3 regions of the Solibacillus kalamii genome follow, and region 2 is predicted to be linked to each of the others. Evidence: riboswitches for the same ligand, from Rfam matches in the RefSeq annotation. Region 2 holds a riboswitch; each other region holds the start of a gene.
The links. A riboswitch is a leader RNA that binds a small molecule or an ion and turns the genes downstream of it on or off. The one in region 2 is predicted to bind cobalamin.

Region 1 (2,272 bases), on a different contig from region 2:
GTCATGACCGCTTCAATGGCCTTTTCAGCCAATGCTTCATCGCCTTGTGCTAAATACAGGGCGATAATGACGATTCGGTCTTCATACTTTTCCAGAATTTCTTTTCCGTCCCGGCTTTTCATCGCATAGCTTTCGTAGAACTTCGAAGCACTCATGAATGAAGGAAACCGGAACTTGTAGGAATAGGCTTTTTTGTACATTTGTTTAATAAAGTCCATCGAGTACAATTCCAAAAATTCTTTTTCGTAATAGCCTTCATCGACTAAATAACGCACTTTTTCCTCGATATCGATAAAGTAGCGTAAACGGACATTCACGTCTTCCAGGAAATAGCGGCGTGTTGCTTCTTTGTCTTTCGCCAGATCCAATTCACCGGTAGCACGGTAACGGTTTAGAATATCGTTATTTAATTTTAAATATTGTTTCATATCGATGCCTCTTTCCAAATGGAGTAGTAGTAATCTGTAATCGCTTCATAATTCGCCGGAGTTCCTCGCATTTCCACTTTTTCGATTAACGGAATTCCGTATTGTGCAGCTAAAAGGTCACCTGCACGGCCGAAAAAAGCATGACCGAAATTACGGTTTCCGCTTACGATAATTCCTTTGCATAGATCAAAGTTCGCAGTCATGAACTGGTCGACGATAGGGGGAACAGAGCCTAATCCATCCGTATACGTAAATAGAAGATACGGTTCATCCATTTTCTCTACTTCCGCCAGATCCTTTGCGGGCAAGCCGAGTTTTTGCACGATGGATCGTACATTACCAGTACGTGAAGCAAATATGATCATGCGGTCATTTCAGAAATGCGATCGATAATTGACGTCGGCTCTGCGATAAATTCACCGTTGATTTCAAATAACGGCACAGACAAAAAACCTGCATCGAGTACTATTTGTTTTGCACTCTCATCATGGTCAATATTAATAACCTCGACCTCCAAGTTGGCAGCATCGAGCTCCGATTTTACCCATAGGCATTTTGGACAAATTGTTTTCGTATAAAGTTTCATAATAGAACCCCTCGCTATTTAAATATTACTAGTAATTGTGGTGCACATGTCATGGGGGAACATGCAGAAAAAACAAAAAAAGCTATCCCGGAAAACAGGATAGCTTGAAATGGAAACGAGTAAAAGAGCGCCTCCATTTCCTATTCCCCGAAGAAATGTACGTAGTTTTAACGCGGCAGGTCTCCTGGCTTTGCTTCATTCGTCAGACATACCTTCCCATGCATTGCACAGTGGTCTATTCGTCTTCAGTCAGCATTTACAGTTGCGGGGACAGCGTTGGATTCACACCAAACTTCCCTTTTAAACTACATTTAGTAGTACCGTGATAAAAAAACACAATATATAGTTGAATTGAGTATAAGCTTTAACAACATAAAAGTAAAGAGCCTAAAGAAAGATAACATAAATCCATTAAGAATTCTAGAAAACTCCCTATTGAAAATAAAGAAAAAATATGGTTTTGTTATAACTGCATGTAAATAGATTTTATAAATGAGAAAGTTGGTTGAATATGTCGATTCAATTAAAAATTAAGAAAACCCACCCGAATGCTGTATTGCCGAAACAGGCACGGGAAGGGGATGCAGGGATGGATTTAAGTGCGGTTGAAGAAAGAGTTTTACTGCCTGGTGAATACGGATTAATTAAAACCGGTCTTCAAATCGAACTGCCGGAGGGAACAGAAGCGCAAGTACGCCCACGTAGCGGATTGGCACTCAAACATGGGATTACGGTGTTAAATAGTCCAGGTACCATCGATGCAGGCTATCGCGGTGAAATCGGCGTGATTTTAATCAATCACGGGAAAGAACCTTTTACGATTGAGAAAGGAATGCGCATCGCCCAGCTAGTCATTCAATATGTTCTGCAAGTTTTCATTGAAGAAACAGACAAACTGTCGGATACGGAGCGCGGTGATAAGGGCTTTGGTTCGAGCGGAGTGAAATAATGAAAAAAAGCCTGCTTTCGGATGAACACAGGCTTTTAATCTTCTTTTTTCCACTTTATATAATTGTATGACATTTGAAAAACAAATACGATCACGAGCAACAGCGTAACAAATATAAAGTTAGCGGAAAACCTTTCAAAATAATAAATGATCGCTAACGGAAAAATACAAAACGGGATTGAATAAATCGTGCGTAAAAATTTACGGCGATATGATAGGCCATGATAGGCAAACTTAAATCCTTTATCCACTTTCGGCTTTTTCCGGAAATACATAGACAAGACAAGTGTCGTAATTGAAATCACTAAT
Region 2 (2,272 bases):
ATAAAATTGTCGCGTTTTCCGTTGATCCGGACTACGACACACCGGCGCGTTTGACAGAATATTTATCGCGCCATACACCAGTGGATGAATCAAAATGGCATATGCTGACAGGATACGATCAAAAATTTATTGAGCAGTTTGGCAGAAACTCATTTAAAACACCTGTCCAGTCGATTGAAGGGAACGATCAAGTTATCCATGCCGATACATTTTTCCTAGTTGATGAAAAAGGAATCGCCGTGAAAAACTATTCAGGCTATGGCACAGGCGAAGATGGTGTTCCATATGAAACGATTGCAAGTGATATGGAAGCACTCATTGAAGAACGTCTAAAATAATAGTGAAATGTTAGATTAACTTGCGAAAAAAGTGCAGCTGCTTTTTGAGCAAGTTTTTTGCTGAGTGAGGGCTTTTCTAATAAAAATTTAAATGTGCTAATAAATCCACCGATTTTCTAATAAGTTGCTGATTTTCTAATAAAGGAGCAGGATATGCTAAAATCAGTTCCAGATTAGCTAATAAGTATGTCAACTTTTCTAAAATCATCCGAAGAAGTGCTAAAATAAACAAATTTCTTCTAATAAAAAGCACACAGCATCCACTGAAATCATTTCAACCCCGCATATCCTCGTATAGGACGCTAAATAAAAAGAATTTTCAAAACTCAAATTCTATGATATAGTATACGAAATTGCATACTGTGTAAGTTACGGTGCTTGTGAGAACAAGCTTAAAAGGGAAACCAGTGAAAGTCTGGTGCTGTCCCGCAACTGTAAATCGGAGTTCGTGATATTCAACCACTGTCTATTGATGGGAAGGGTCACAAGAACGTTGATGATGAGCCAGGAGACCTGCCGGAAACTAGTACACGCCAATACCTACGTGGAAATAGGTGGTGATTTTGTGCGAAAGTGAGACAGAACTCCTTTGATTATGCAAAGGTTTTTATTGTCAATCTCTTAAACATTCACACCCCTCTTTCATTTTGAAAGAGGGGTTTTGGTTTTTATGTAACAAATTTAAGGAGGAATTGTTTATGAAAACAGCAGTAATTGGCTATCCGTATATTGGACAAAATCGTGAATGGAAGCGTATAACAGAGGCGTTTTGGAAAGAACAATTGTCTTTAGGAAGTTTTGAACAGGAAATGAAAAACTTACGCATCGCTCAACTTCAGCAGCAACAGGATTTAGGGCTGGATATTTTAACGGTAGGAGATTTTACATACTATGACCGTATGCTTGACTTAGCCTTTATGTTTAATATGATTCCATCTAGATACGACCATCTATCATTGCAGCATCATTTAACAGCGTATTTTGCAATGGCGCGCGGTGCTGAAAATGTGGTGGCAAGTGAAATGACGAAATGGTTCAACACGAATTATCACTATATTGTACCTGAATACGAAGGACAGCAACTGGCATTGCAACACAATGTTTACGCGCAATATATTCAGGAGGCAATCGAAACATTCGGCATAATCCCTCGTGTGACTATTATCGGTCCATTTACATTTTATAAACTGACGAAAGGTATTGGCCAAGAACAAAAACAACACTATATTCAGCAGCTGGTAATGGTATATAAAGAGTTGCTTCAGTCGTTGGAAGCAAGTGGTGCAACGTCGATCCAGCTTGAAGAACCAAGCCTTACAAAAGACCTTACGTCCGAAGAAATAGCATTAGTTCAGCATTTCTATCATCAAGTATTAAACGGACTGACAGTTGAAACGATCTGCACAACTTATTTTGAAGCGTTATCCGACTATGAAACATTGATTGATTTGCCTGTTGATGGCTTTGGACTGGACTTTGTTCATGGGAAAAATGAAAATCTAGCAGCGTTAAAGAAGTTTGGTTTTCCAAAAGATAAAGTTCTATATGCAGGTATTATTAATGGTCGGGACATATGGAGAGCCGAGCTGCAGAAGCAGTTGGCACTAATAGCGGAAATACGTTCCTATGTACCATTTTCACCAATCTATCTACAAACATCGTGCAGTCTTCAGCATGTGCCAGTTACAACAGCAGGAGAGGATGGCATTGTGCCAGAGCTGCTAAATGCTTTAGCATTCGCCAATGAAAAAATAACGGAACTGCAAATGATCAAAGGGAAAATTCTTCAGCCCGAAGTCCCTCATATCCAGGCATTTTTAGAAAGCGAAAAAGCAATCCGCACATTGGCACTTCATGAATCGAGAAAAAAGAAAGCTGTACATGCACAAGTAAACGAATTAACACCGGAAGCATTTAAACGAACTGATAACTAC
Region 3 (2,272 bases), on a different contig from region 2:
TACAGCTGACGTTTCTTTATGTACGAGCGCTAATGCTTCATTTGCAAGCTGTAATGTGCTTATGTTATTAACTGTTGGTATAGCTATTTTTTTCTCGATAGCTACGATTTTTTCGTAGCCTGTCTCCGCTTCACCCGTTTCCTGGTCCAATGCCCATGGTTCCGCTTCTTTTTTCAATCGTTGATGCGGTTTTAATAGTTGTTTTTCTTGCCCTAAAGTATATTTTCGCTGATAACCACGCGGTGTAATGATTTTATTATCGTAGTAAAATGTTGAGGAATTCCCCACGACGACCGTTGTCAGCATTCCGATATCATGTTCCAGCATCTCCTCTAATGTTGTTAACACAATGTCCTGCGTATCCCGATAGGCAGCTTTTACTAATCCGACAGGTGTATCAGGTGAACGATACTTAAGCAATATTCGTTGCGCTTCAACAATTTGTCTTGTCCGTCTGCCGGATTTAGGATTGTAAAACGCAACGACAAAGTCTGCCATTGCAGCTGCCTCAATCCGTTTTTCGATGACCGTCCAAGGTGTTAAATGGTCACTTAAACTAATTGTGCACGAATCATGCATAACCGGGGCGCCAAGTAAACTTGCACAGGAGTTAATCGCTGATATACCCGGAACAACTTCTACTTCAATCCCTTCTTTTGCAGTCCAGCCCTTTTCGATTAATACTTCATATACGAGGCCCGCCATTCCGTAAACACCAGCATCACCACTGGAAATAACAGCAACTATATGGCCGGCTTCAGCCTGTTTTACAGCTTCCTGTGCGCGTGAAACTTCTTCAGTCATGCCAGTACTGACAATGGTTTTCGCCGTCACTAAGTGCTCAATCAGTTCAACATACGTTTTGTAGCCCATAATGTGATCACTTTGCTGCAGTGCATCGACTGCACGTTTTGTTATATGTTCCCGATCTCCAGGTCCGAACCCTACAACAAAGATCTTTCCTTTTTGCATGTAAATACCCTCCCTATAGAAAAATACATTTCGCACCAAATAGGACATGATGATAATTTTTCTTATGTGGATTTCATTAAAAACTAGTATTGCTTATCCACTAAGAAATAAAAAAAGCCCGCACCTCTCGTTAGAAAGAGGTACGGGCATGTGAAATTAATACTAAAAAAGTATAGAAAAACACAAAAACAATTACTTGTTTCGCCTATACTTCTCCCTCCGAAAAGTAAGTATCGTTTAAATAAGCAGGTTTCCTGGCTTAAGCTTCCTTTTACTTTCACATCTTCCCATCTTTACGACAGTGATTCATTGTGATTTCATCAGCTATTACAGTAGCGGGGGCTGCATTAGTCTTTCACTAATTTCCCTTTTACCTTACAAAATTCTGTAAGCACTTATTTAAATTGCAAATTATTAAATTATTATAAAAATAACATAGTCTACTAAAAAATGATAGGGTAATTATTATCTTCATAAGCTTTTGAGCATAAATGAAGCGTTTATTAATCGTGTATTAGGTGTTTTGTACATAAATTTAGTATCCAACTAATCAAAGGTTGTTTAATTTCAATTATTCACTTTATTATTTTCCTGTCACGGGTTCATTTAGCTTTTTTACATAGGCTACGGCATCATTTATAGATGTGACAGCAATAATGTTGATATTAAGTTGCTCATTTATTTTTACTTCCTTCGCCTCTTCTTCATTTTCCATAGGTATAAGAATATGTGAAAAGCCGCTTTGTTCAGCAATTAAGGTTTTCGCCTTTATCGAACCAATTTCCTTCACGTTTCCTTTGCTATCAATCGCACCCGTTACCGCCATCGGTATGTTATTGTGGAATTCACCGTTTTCGATAAGACCGCTTAACACAGTGGCAAGTCCTGCACTGTCACCTTCTATATCGTCTCTCTTTAAAAATTGATCGATAGCTGTTGATTTCTCAGGCAAGTGGGCAATGACATTTTCCTTCATCGTTTCAAAATGATTCACTGTAGGACGTATATATCCGAGCAACTCTTCATTTTTTGAACGGTACCTGATTTTATTCGTGACCACTTCGGCATCTAAAACTTCTTTATCACTTGAATATTCTATAGTTTTTATTAGATAATCCAAATCTGTAATATATGGTGCTTCAAACATTTCCACTGCAAGTACATGGATACCTGAATTTTCTACAATTTCAAAAGGCTCATTATAGGAGATCAGAAAATAAGTATATTTTTCATAATTGATCAGTCGACTTTCAAACACAATTAACAGTGCTAGCACAAAAAAAATCCCCGAGAAAATTCC

Region 1: it holds a riboswitch for cobalamin, as region 2 does, so the genes downstream of both, CBM15_RS11650 (glutaredoxin family protein) here and metE (5-methyltetrahydropteroyltriglutamate--homocysteine S-methyltransferase) in region 2, are expected to answer to the same signal.
Region 3: it holds a riboswitch for cobalamin, as region 2 does, so the genes downstream of both, cobJ (precorrin-3B C(17)-methyltransferase) here and metE (5-methyltetrahydropteroyltriglutamate--homocysteine S-methyltransferase) in region 2, are expected to answer to the same signal.

The regions. Positions count from the first base shown of each region.
Region 1 covers NZ_NHNT01000007.1:132,510-134,781, reverse strand. Annotated here, with positions in the region: gene nrdE (class 1b ribonucleoside-diphosphate reductase subunit alpha) at 1-428, opposite strand, end outside; gene nrdI (class Ib ribonucleoside-diphosphate reductase assembly flavoprotein NrdI) at 425-793, opposite strand; gene CBM15_RS11650 (glutaredoxin family protein) at 790-1,014, opposite strand; cobalamin riboswitch at 1,172-1,354, opposite strand; gene dut (dUTP diphosphatase) at 1,526-1,963, shown strand; gene CBM15_RS11640 (hypothetical protein) at 1,999-2,272, opposite strand, start outside.
Region 2 covers NZ_NHNT01000003.1:135,852-138,123, reverse strand. Annotated here, with positions in the region: gene CBM15_RS07635 (SCO family protein) at 1-338, shown strand, start outside; cobalamin riboswitch at 694-873, shown strand; gene metE (5-methyltetrahydropteroyltriglutamate--homocysteine S-methyltransferase) at 1,037-2,272, shown strand, end outside.
Region 3 covers NZ_NHNT01000007.1:158,033-160,304, forward strand. Annotated here, with positions in the region: gene cobJ (precorrin-3B C(17)-methyltransferase) at 1-972, opposite strand, end outside; cobalamin riboswitch at 1,200-1,386, opposite strand; gene CBM15_RS11785 (S16 family serine protease) at 1,556-2,248, opposite strand.